3 regions of the Undibacterium sp. Ji42W genome follow, and region 2 is predicted to be linked to each of the others. Evidence: predicted binding sites of a transcription regulator. Region 2 holds the regulator's gene; each other region holds the start of a gene.
The links. Region 2 encodes sigma-54, which starts transcription at its own class of promoters, with help from an activator protein. Its sites were predicted from a motif close to TGGCANGNAANCTGCTTT; they were not measured.
Positions count from the first base shown of each region.

Region 1 (3,282 bases), on a different contig from region 2:
TTCCAGATACATGAGCATGATATTTTCAAGCCCATGCGAGATGGTTGAAGTCAGGCTAACATCAAAAATGGGCAAATTTTTATTTGCCCATTTTTTTTGCCATCACCAACTGGTTTCGCGTTCAGCAGTCGATGAGATTTTATGTATAGCCAAATCTGCACCTTCAAATTCCTCTTCAGGATCCAGGCGTATGCCCATGAGTTTTTTCAGACTCGCGTAAATGATATAGCCGCCGACAAAGGCAATTGCAACGCCCATGAAGGTGCCTAGCAATTGCGACATGAAGCTGACACCACCAAGACCACCCAGAGACTTCAAGCCAAAGATGCCGGCAGCTATGCCACCCCATGCGCCGCACAGGCCATGCAGGGGCCAGACGCCGAGTACATCATCGACCTTCCATTTGTTTTGGGTCCAGGTGAACATCCAGACAAAGATGGCACCCGCTATCCCACCAGTGACCAATGCACCCAGTGGATGCATGAGATCGGAACCGGCACAAACGGCAACCAGGCCAGCCAGGGGGCCATTGTAGACGAAGCCTGGGTCGTTCTTGCCGAAAATAAAGGCGAGCAGCGTGCCGCCCACCATGGCCATGAGAGAATTCATGGCCACCAGGCCATTCATTTTGTCCATGGTTTGTGCGCTCATGACGTTGAAGCCGAACCAGCCTACGGTAAGTATCCAGGCACCAAGCGCCAGGAAGGGGATACTTGATGGCGGGTGGGCTGCAATTGCGCCATTCTTCATATAGCGGCCACGGCGCGCGCCCAATAACAGTACGGCGGGCAAGGCCACCCAGCCGCCAAAGGCATGTACGACAACGGAACCGGCGAAGTCATGGAATTCTTCAGAAAATACGACTTTCAGCCATGCCTGTATGCCAAAACGATGGTTCCATGCTATGCCTTCGAAGAAGGGATACAAGACACCAACCAGCAAAGCTGTAGCGATAAGTTGTGGGTGAAATTTTGCCCGTTCGGCAATCCCGCCTGAGATAATGGCGGGAATGGCAGCGGCAAATGTCAGCAAGAAAAAGAATTTGACCATTTCAAAACCGTTTTTGGCAACCAGCACCTCGGCACCGGAGTAGAACTGCACGCCATAAGCGATGGTATAACCGACAAAGAAGTAAGCGATGGTGGATACGGCAAAATCAACCAGTATCTTCACCAGGGCATTGACCTGGTTTTTCTTGCGCACGGTGCCCAATTCTAAAAACGCAAAGCCCGCGTGCATTGCTAGTATCATGATTGCGCCAAGCAAGATAAATAAAGCGTCTGCGCTGCTATTTTGTGCATTCATGCAAAATGTCTCCCAATATAAGTGCAAATTTGTATCAAAGGTGCACTGATAAAGCAAAATACATTCCAATTTGGTGCAATATATAAGTAATTGATTTAATGCGATTTTTTAAACCAGGTTATTTAATGAGTAAGTTTGATGCACTGAAATATAGCGCTTTTTTAGTGCGACCTGTGTCGGAGGCTGCGTGATCCCCTGGCTGGAATCGAATAGCCCCTTCCCTCACCCCAGCACCGCACTGACAGAAAAAGATGGCGCTGCAGGTTTGCTGGCAGCAGGCGCAGACTTGTCTGCCGAACGTCTGCTATATGCATACAAGAATGGCATCTTCCCCTGGTTTTCTGACGGGCAACCTATCTTGTGGTGGTCTACCGACCCGCGTATGGTCTTGCAGGTGCAGGATTTCAAACTATCGCTCAGCTTGAAGAAGCGTTTGCGTCAGGTCAGTAAAGACCCGCGCTGGGAAGTGCGCTTTGATACTGCCTTTGAAGTCGTGATGCGTGCCTGTGCCGCGCCGCGCAAAGAAGGTACTGGCACCTGGATTTCTGAAGATATCGTGGCTGGTTATAGCGACTTGCACAAGCTGGGGTATGCCCATTCCATAGAGGTGTGGCTGGATGGGGAATTGGTGGGTGGTGCTTATGGCGTCTGCATAGGCCGCATGTTTTATGGTGAATCGATGTTTGCCAGGGTCACGGATGCATCCAAAATAGCCTTGGCACACCTGGTATTTTTCTTGCGTGAACATGGGGTGAAAATGTTAGACTGCCAGCAAGAGACGGCACATTTGGCATCTCTGGGCGCAAAAGCAATCAGCAGAACCGAGTTTTTGCGCTGGGTGGAACATGCCAGTGCCTTGCCCGCGATTAGCAATTGGAAAATAGTCAACAAGATCAGCCCGTGACCCAGCTTAACGAACTCCCCTTCGCCAGCATACAGTTTTATGCGACAGCGCCCTACCCTTGCAGTTATCTGGAAGGCTTGCAGGCGCGCTCGCAAGTGGCAACGCCTGCACATCTGATTAATGCCGATGCATACTCTGAGCTGGTGAAAAGTGGCTTTCGCCGTAGCGGCATTTTTATTTACCGGCCGCATTGTGATAACTGCCAGGCTTGCACACCGGTGCGTGTGCGCGTCAATGAATTTGAAACTAACCGCAGCCAGCGCCGCGCCTGGAAAAAGCATGGCCATCTGCATGCGCGCGTTAGCAGCCTGAGTTATGTGCACGAACACTATGAGTTGTATCAGCGCTACCAGGGTGAGCGTCATTCTGGTGGCGGCATGGACAATGACAGCCGCGACCAGTATGCGCAGTTCCTGCTGCAAAGCCGGGTGAATACACGCCTGGTTGAATTCAGGGATGACAACAATATCCTGCGCATGGTCAGTATCATTGATGTGCTCACGGATGGCTTGTCATCGGTGTACACCTTTTATGACCCGGATGATGCGACTGCATCCTACGGCACCTACAATGTGTTGTGGCAGATAGAGCAAACACGTTTATTGAAGCTGCCTTATGTCTATCTGGGTTATTGGATCGCAGCTAGCCCCAAGATGGCTTACAAAACCAATTTCCACCCCCTTGATGCCTTGATGCAAGGGCGCTGGCAGACTTTACGGGAGCTGTGAAGCTGTCCTTTCTGTTTGTGTCTCAAAATTTATTTTCAACTCTTCTTCACCACCTATTTACATGTCTGCAAAACTTCTTTACTCCCTGATCCGCCCTGCCCTGTTTGCCATGGATCCGGAAAATGCCCATCACCTGACCTTACCTGCGCTGCAGCGTGCCAATAAACTGGGCCTGGGTGGTTTGCTGGGCAATAAACCTGCAGAAGATGCGCGCACTGTCATGGGTGTGCGTTTTCCCAATCCAGTGGGTCTTGCTGCTGGTCTGGACAAGGACGGTGCGTATATTGATGGCCTGGCGACAATCGGTTTTGGTTCGATAGAAATTGGCACGGTCACACCGCGTGC
Region 1 is NZ_JBMPOV010000001.1:381,707-384,988, forward strand. Features, by position in the region: gene ACO0LG_RS01820 (NUDIX hydrolase) at 1-48, shown strand, start outside; gene ACO0LG_RS01825 (ammonium transporter) at 103-1,305, opposite strand; gene aat (leucyl/phenylalanyl-tRNA--protein transferase) at 1,493-2,209, shown strand; gene ACO0LG_RS01835 (arginyltransferase) at 2,206-2,937, shown strand; gene ACO0LG_RS01840 (quinone-dependent dihydroorotate dehydrogenase) at 2,999-3,282, shown strand, end outside.
Region 1: the regulator sigma-54 is predicted to act here: its motif matches at 1,356-1,373, upstream of ACO0LG_RS01825 (ammonium transporter).

Region 2 (3,282 bases):
AGAAAGTATTTCGGCTGCCGGGCCGAGACCCGGCTTGTATCCACGGAGAGCAAACGTTTTAGTCAAAGTGCCACATGTAAAAAAACGCCACGGCATACGACGAACGCCGCTGGATTCCAGCCAAAAGCATGCTGGAATGACGTTAATACGCGTACAGGATTGTTGCAAGGCATTCACGCTACGAACGCACTAGCCAGGCGGATTTCAGCTAAATCTATGCTGGAGAGCTAGCCAGGTAGAATGACGGTTAATAAGTATGCGGATTTTCTCAGGGTAATTCAGTTACTGATTGATGTAAATTGTTAACCTCAAAACCATGCACCCAACAAAAAGGACGCCTTTAGCGTCCTTGTTTTGGATGTCCACAACCCTGTCAGGGTAAGGACTGGGGTCTTATGAAGCCGATGCCGGATCAGGTATGTGCTTGATGGCGTCGTGCTGATGGTCTTGCATTTTATCTTTGTGCTTGATGACCTGGCGATCAAGTTTATCTACCAGTGCATCGATTGCCGCATACAGATCATGCGCCAGACTTTCAACGTGGATATCTTTACCGCTGATATGCAGATTAATGTCGGCTTTGTGTCGTTTATCCTTTTCCCGGAGCTTGTCCACCGTCAGGATGACGGCGATATCAATGACCTGGTCGAAATGCCGCCTGATACGTTCTAGTTTGGTATGTACATATTCACGAATTGCAGGAGTTACTTCGACGTGATGTCCACTGATGGTGAGATTCATACTGTGCTCCTATAGTGATGTTGCTTGCTGTAATGATACGCTCTCAGCATTTATTTGCCTTGAGCTAAATCATATATAGCAATTCAAACCGTGATTACAAGGACTGCTTACAAAGATTTACGCAAACTGACTGGGGGGATTTTGAGGGCTTCACGGTATTTGGCAACTGTCCGTCGGGCAATTACCATGCCCTGTTCACCCAGCATGTCTGCAATTTTGCTATCAGAGAGTGGGCTTTTCTGGTCTTCTGCTCCTATCAACTGCTTGATGAGTGCACGTATCGCGGTGGAAGATGCTTCACCCCCTGTTTCCGTCGCGACATGGCTGCCGAAAAAGTACTTCAACTCAAACATGCCATGTGGGGTCAACATGTATTTTTGAGTTGTAACACGGGAGATAGTGCTCTCGTGTAATCCTAGTGTATCAGCAATTTCGCGCAAAACAAGGGGTCGCATAGCAACAGCACCGTGCGTGAAAAAATTGCGTTGCCTTTCGACTATGGCTTGTGCAACGCGCAATATAGTCTCAAAACGCTGGCGCATATTCTTGATCAGCCAACGGGCTTCTTGCAATTGTGCGCCCATGCCAGCTTCGCCACGGTTTTGCTTCATGATGTTGGCATACATGCTGCTTACCCGCAGCCTGGGCATGACATCCTGATTCAACATGACTTGCCAGCCGTTAGTAGATTTTCTGACGATCACGTCTGGCACGACATAATCAGATTCATCGGCAGCAAAAGCAATGCCAGGTCTGGGTTTGCACATCCTGATCACAGTTTGTGCATCGCGCAAATCTTCGTCATCACAGTCGAGGATTTTCTTGAGTTTGGTGAAATCTCTTTGTGCAAATAAAGTCAGTTGTGTTTCAACAATTTGCAATGCCAGCCTGCGTGTGACGAAAGCAACTTTTGGTAAGCGCTTGATTTGCAGGGCCAGGCATTCTGACGGGCTGCGCGCACCGACACCTGCCGGGTCAAAGCTTTGCAGCATGTTCAGGGCAAAAGCCAGTTCTTCTGGTTCTACAAACAACTCCAGTGGCAAACTGGCATGTATTTCATCTAATGTTTCGGTCAGGTAACCATTATTGTCGAGCGCATCGATCATCAACTCGACCAGGGCGCGGTCACGCGGTTCACGCAGGTTCAGGCGCATCTGTTCCAGCAAGTGCTCACGCAGGGTGACATGGGCTGCACCCAGCTGCGGGCGGCCATCTTCATCATCGCCAGATTTGCTGCCATGCTGCACATCATCAAAGCCCCAGTCTTCTTCGCTGGAGGTGGTGCTGTCGTTACTGACGACGGTTTCTGCATCAGCCGGGGCTGGGTCGGCAGACCTGTCGCTGTCGTCTCTTGGCACTGGTGCTTCCATGCCCGCATCGGCAGAAGTGCTGCTGGTATTAATGGCACCATCGGCCAGCAGGCGCACGGCGTGATCGAGGGGATCATCGACGCGTTCCAGCATGGGATTATCGGTCAGCAGCGTCTCCAGCTCCTGATGCAATTCCAAAGTGGATAACTGCAATAATCGTATTGATTGCTGCAATTGCGGCGTTAAGGCCAGATGTTGTGAGGTACGTAGTTGCAGGCTTTGTTTCATGATGATTCCCGTCACATCCGGAAGTGTTCTCCGAGATAAACGCGACGTACAGATTCATTTTGTATGATGTCGTCAGGCTTGCCGCTGGCAAGTACCGCTCCTTGATTGATGATGTAGGCATGATCGCAGATGCCCAGGGTTTCGCGCACATTATGATCGGTGATCAGCACACCTATGCCGCGTTCCTTGAGGAAGCGCACGATGCGCTGGATTTCGATGACGGCGATAGGATCAACACCGGCAAAGGGTTCATCCAGCAAGACAAAGCGTGGGTTGGTCGCCAGTGCACGGGCAATTTCGACGCGGCGACGCTCACCACCTGACAGTGACAGCGCCTGGCTTTCGCGTATTTTTTCTATCTGTAAATCTGCCAGCAGGGCATTGAGCCTTTGCTCAATTTTCTTGGCACCGAGATACTTGCCTTCGCTGTCTTTTTGCAATTCGAGTACAGCGCGGATATTGTCTTCTACCGTCAGCTTGCGGAACACTGATGCCTCTTGCGGCAGGTAAGACAGACCCAGTACGGCACGTTCATGGATAGGCAGTTGCGAGATATTCACATCATCAATCGTGATGTCTCCTGCGTCTGAGGGCACCAGGCCAACGATCATGTAAAACGAAGTAGTCTTGCCTGCGCCATTCGGGCCTAGCAAACCGACTACCTCACCGCTTTTCAATAGCAGTGATACATCGCGCACCACCTGGCGCGCACCGTAACGCTTTTGCAAGCCCTTGACAAGCAAGGTGCTGCTTGACTGTGCTGTCATCTTATTTAGCCTGTTTTTCTGGTTTTGGTTGCAAGGTAATGGTGATATTGCCTGAGCCATCCACATGCTGGCCGCTCGTTGAATTCGTGCCAACAAAAACATCATTCTTGCTGTCATAAGACAAGTATTCACCTTCTTGTTCCTGGGTGACGCGCTTGCCTTCGAGATAGCGTACC
Region 2 is NZ_JBMPOV010000012.1:1,841-5,122, forward strand. Features, by position in the region: gene hpf (ribosome hibernation-promoting factor, HPF/YfiA family) at 394-741, opposite strand; gene ACO0LG_RS23450 (RNA polymerase factor sigma-54) at 849-2,339, opposite strand; gene lptB (LPS export ABC transporter ATP-binding protein) at 2,351-3,106, opposite strand; gene ACO0LG_RS23460 (LptA/OstA family protein) at 3,108-3,282, opposite strand, start outside.

Region 3 (3,282 bases), on a different contig from region 2:
TCGGAAGACATCATGGAAATGGCACCAATATCATGCAAAATATCTTCGGCCGCTATGGTTTCGCGTCGTATGCGTGATTCGGCAAAGGCAATGTCTTCGGCAATTGCAGGATCAAGATGGTGGCAGACCATGAGCATGTCGAGATGCTCATCCAGGGTATTGACGGTATAGGGCCGGGTAGGATTGGTGGAGGATGGCAGTACATTCGCCTCACCAACCGCCGCAATAATATCCGGCGCATGACCACCACCTGCACCTTCGGTATGGAAGGTGTGGATAGTCCTGTCCTTGAATGCCGCCAGTGTATGTTCCAAAAAGCCGCCCTCGTTGAGCGTATCGCTATGAATAGCCACCTGCACGTCCATCTGGTCGGCAACAGTCAGGCAGTTATCGATGGCTTGTGGTGTCGTACCCCAGTCTTCATGCAGCTTCAGGCCGATGGCACCGGCCCTTACCTGCTCTTCCAGCGGTAAAGGCAGGCTGACATTGCCCTTGCCCATAAAGCCCAGATTCATGGGAAACGCATCTGCCGCCATCAACATGGAATGCATATGCCAGGGGCCAGGCGTACAGGTAGTGGCTGCCGTGCCAGTTGCCGGGCCAGTACCGCCGCCCAGCATGGTGGTGACGCCGCTCATCAACGCTTCTTCAATCTGCTGCGGGCAAATAAAATGGATGTGTGAATCGATACCACCAGCGGTCACGATCTTGCCTTCACCAGCAATGATCTCGGTCGCGCCACCAATGGCCATGTCAACGCCAGACTGTATATCGGGATTGCCCGCTTTGCCTATACAGGCAATCAAGCCATTTTTTAGGCCTATATCTGCCTTGACGATGCCCCAGTGATCAATGATGACGGCATTGGTGATGACGGTATCCATGACTTCGGCATGTGGCCTTTGCGACTGCCCCATGCCATCACGTATCACCTTGCCACCGCCAAATTTCACCTCTTCGCCATAAATGGCAAAGTCTTTTTCAATTTCTATGAATAGATTGGTATCCGCCAGACGGATGCGGTCACCCGTGGTTGGCCCGAACATTTCAGCATAAGCATGACGTGAAATTTTCATAGCGCCCCCATCACTTTACCGCTGAAACCATAGACTTTTCTATCGCCCGCCAGTGCCACCATCTCTACGCTGCGTTGCTGCCCCGGCTCAAAACGGATGGCCGTACCGGCAGCAATGTTGAGGCGCATGCCATAAGCGAGTTGGCGCTCAAATTGCAGTGCAGGATTGGTTTCATAAAAATGAAAATGGGAACCTACTTGTATAGGTCTGTCGCCACTGTTGGCCACAGTAATACTGACGACTACACGGCCTACATTCAGTTCTATGTCCCCATCCTCTATCAGGGTTTCGCCTGGTATCATGGTTTTCTCCTAAGGAATGGGGTGATGAACGGTAACCAGTTTGCTGCCATCCGGGAATGTCGCTTCGACCTGGATATCAGGAATCATCTCTGGCACGCCTTCCATGACATCGTCACGACTGAGAATTTGCGTGCCCTCAGACATCAGTTCTGCCACCGTCAGGCCATCGCGCGCGCCTTCCATGATGGCGGCAGTGATCAGGGCAACTGCTTCTGGATAATTCAGCTTCAGGCCACGCGCCTTGCGCCGCTCTGCCAACAAGGCGGCGGTAAATATCAGCAACTTATCTTTTTCTCTGGGTGTCAGATCCATATCTTCTTTCGCTTATTGTATGTGCTATCACCAAACTTATTATTTATCGCCATTTGCAAAATAACAAGCAAGTCCACATAGGTGACAGGCCATCCCTCTAAAAACATTATAAAAAGCAACACAGCAAGTTTTGCACCAAGGCCAAATAGGCTGGATTGCAAAAATGCGCACCAAACAAAGGCAAATCCTCACCAAATTAGTGCATTCATATAAATAGAACTTACGCAAAACCTCTCCAGCTGCGTTACAGGGCCTCGCCGTACTAAAGTACTGTCTTCGTCGCTACGCCTTGTCGGGACGATTTTGCGTAAGTCCTAACAAAAACAGCTGGCGAGAAAAAATAATTGGAACTTTTGATGTCCCTGAGAGTAATACATTAAAACAACCAACAAATAAACGTGGATAACCAAGAGACTGATTCCAGCTTGCTGACACAAATGCGCGACGGCGATGTTGCTGCATTTCAACGTCTGTACCAGCGCCACCAGGGGCCTATCTATCGCTATTCCCTGATGCGATGTGGCCAGAGTGCGCTGGCAGCGGACGTAGTGCAGGATGTTTTCATGGGTTTGCTGAGCAAGTCTTACCGTTATGACGCAGGCCTGGGCAGTTTGCAGAATTTTTTGTTTGGCGTAGCCAGGAATTTATTACTCAAACAGGACCAGACAGAGCGCCGCCACCAGCCACTGCCTGCGTTTGGTAAAGAATTTGATGAAGAAGATGGAGAAGAAGTCTTAATGAGTGAAGCAGCAGAATCCACAGACGTCATCTTTCACCAGCAAATGACCGAGCATGTGCGGCGAGCAGTTGCGGTACTACGCCCCCATTATCGCGATGTAATTATTTTGTATGAATTGCAGGAACTGTCGTACGCAGAGATAGCCGTGATTTGTAACATAGATATAGGTACCGTGCGCTCGCGTCTCTCCAGAGCACGCGCAGCAATACTTCAATACAGCGAAAAACTGGGCTGGCGGCCCGATGCAGAAGCAAAAACCGGAACACAAAGATGAAAGACCCTATGAATACCCCACAGGACGCCAGCAATACAGATGCCTTGCTGGATCAGCAGTTCAGCCTCTTGCGCAAGGATTTGCAAGAACTGAATACGCCAACGGCTACAGAGCAGGCTTTATTACTAGCCTTCGCCAAACAACAGGACGAGGACAAAAAACAGGTGCGCGCCAGGCGTTTGCGCCCATGGCTGGCAGGTCTGCTTACGCTGAGCGGCAGCTTTGGCCTGGTCATGCTGACGGTCATGTTTCCAGCATCGCAGCATCAGCTGGCACAGGACAACATTACAGTTTCAAACACAGAGCTGCCGCCCTTCGTCGCTCTGGTACCGCTGGAACGTCTGGATGAAGGAACGCCTCACATGATGGAAACTGAAGTGCCGGCTGCCTGGTTAGCCAGTCTGGGCATGCCCATCAGCCCTGAAATTGCTGGTGAGATGGTGCGGGCACAGATGCTGGTGGATGCGGAAGGCTCACCTTTGGCCATGCGCCTGCTCAAAAATTAACGCATCTGTTTTTAAGCAAAATTTTTAATTTCAGCATTGATTCTCTTAATCACGTTTAACCACGAACACGAAG
Region 3 is NZ_JBMPOV010000004.1:315,443-318,724, forward strand. Features, by position in the region: gene ureC (urease subunit alpha) at 1-1,076, opposite strand, end outside; gene ACO0LG_RS10755 (urease subunit beta) at 1,073-1,378, opposite strand; gene ACO0LG_RS10760 (urease subunit gamma) at 1,388-1,690, opposite strand; gene ACO0LG_RS10765 (RNA polymerase sigma factor) at 2,089-2,703, shown strand; gene ACO0LG_RS10770 (hypothetical protein) at 2,712-3,209, shown strand.
Region 3: the regulator sigma-54 is predicted to act here: its motif matches at 1,811-1,828, upstream of ACO0LG_RS10760 (urease subunit gamma).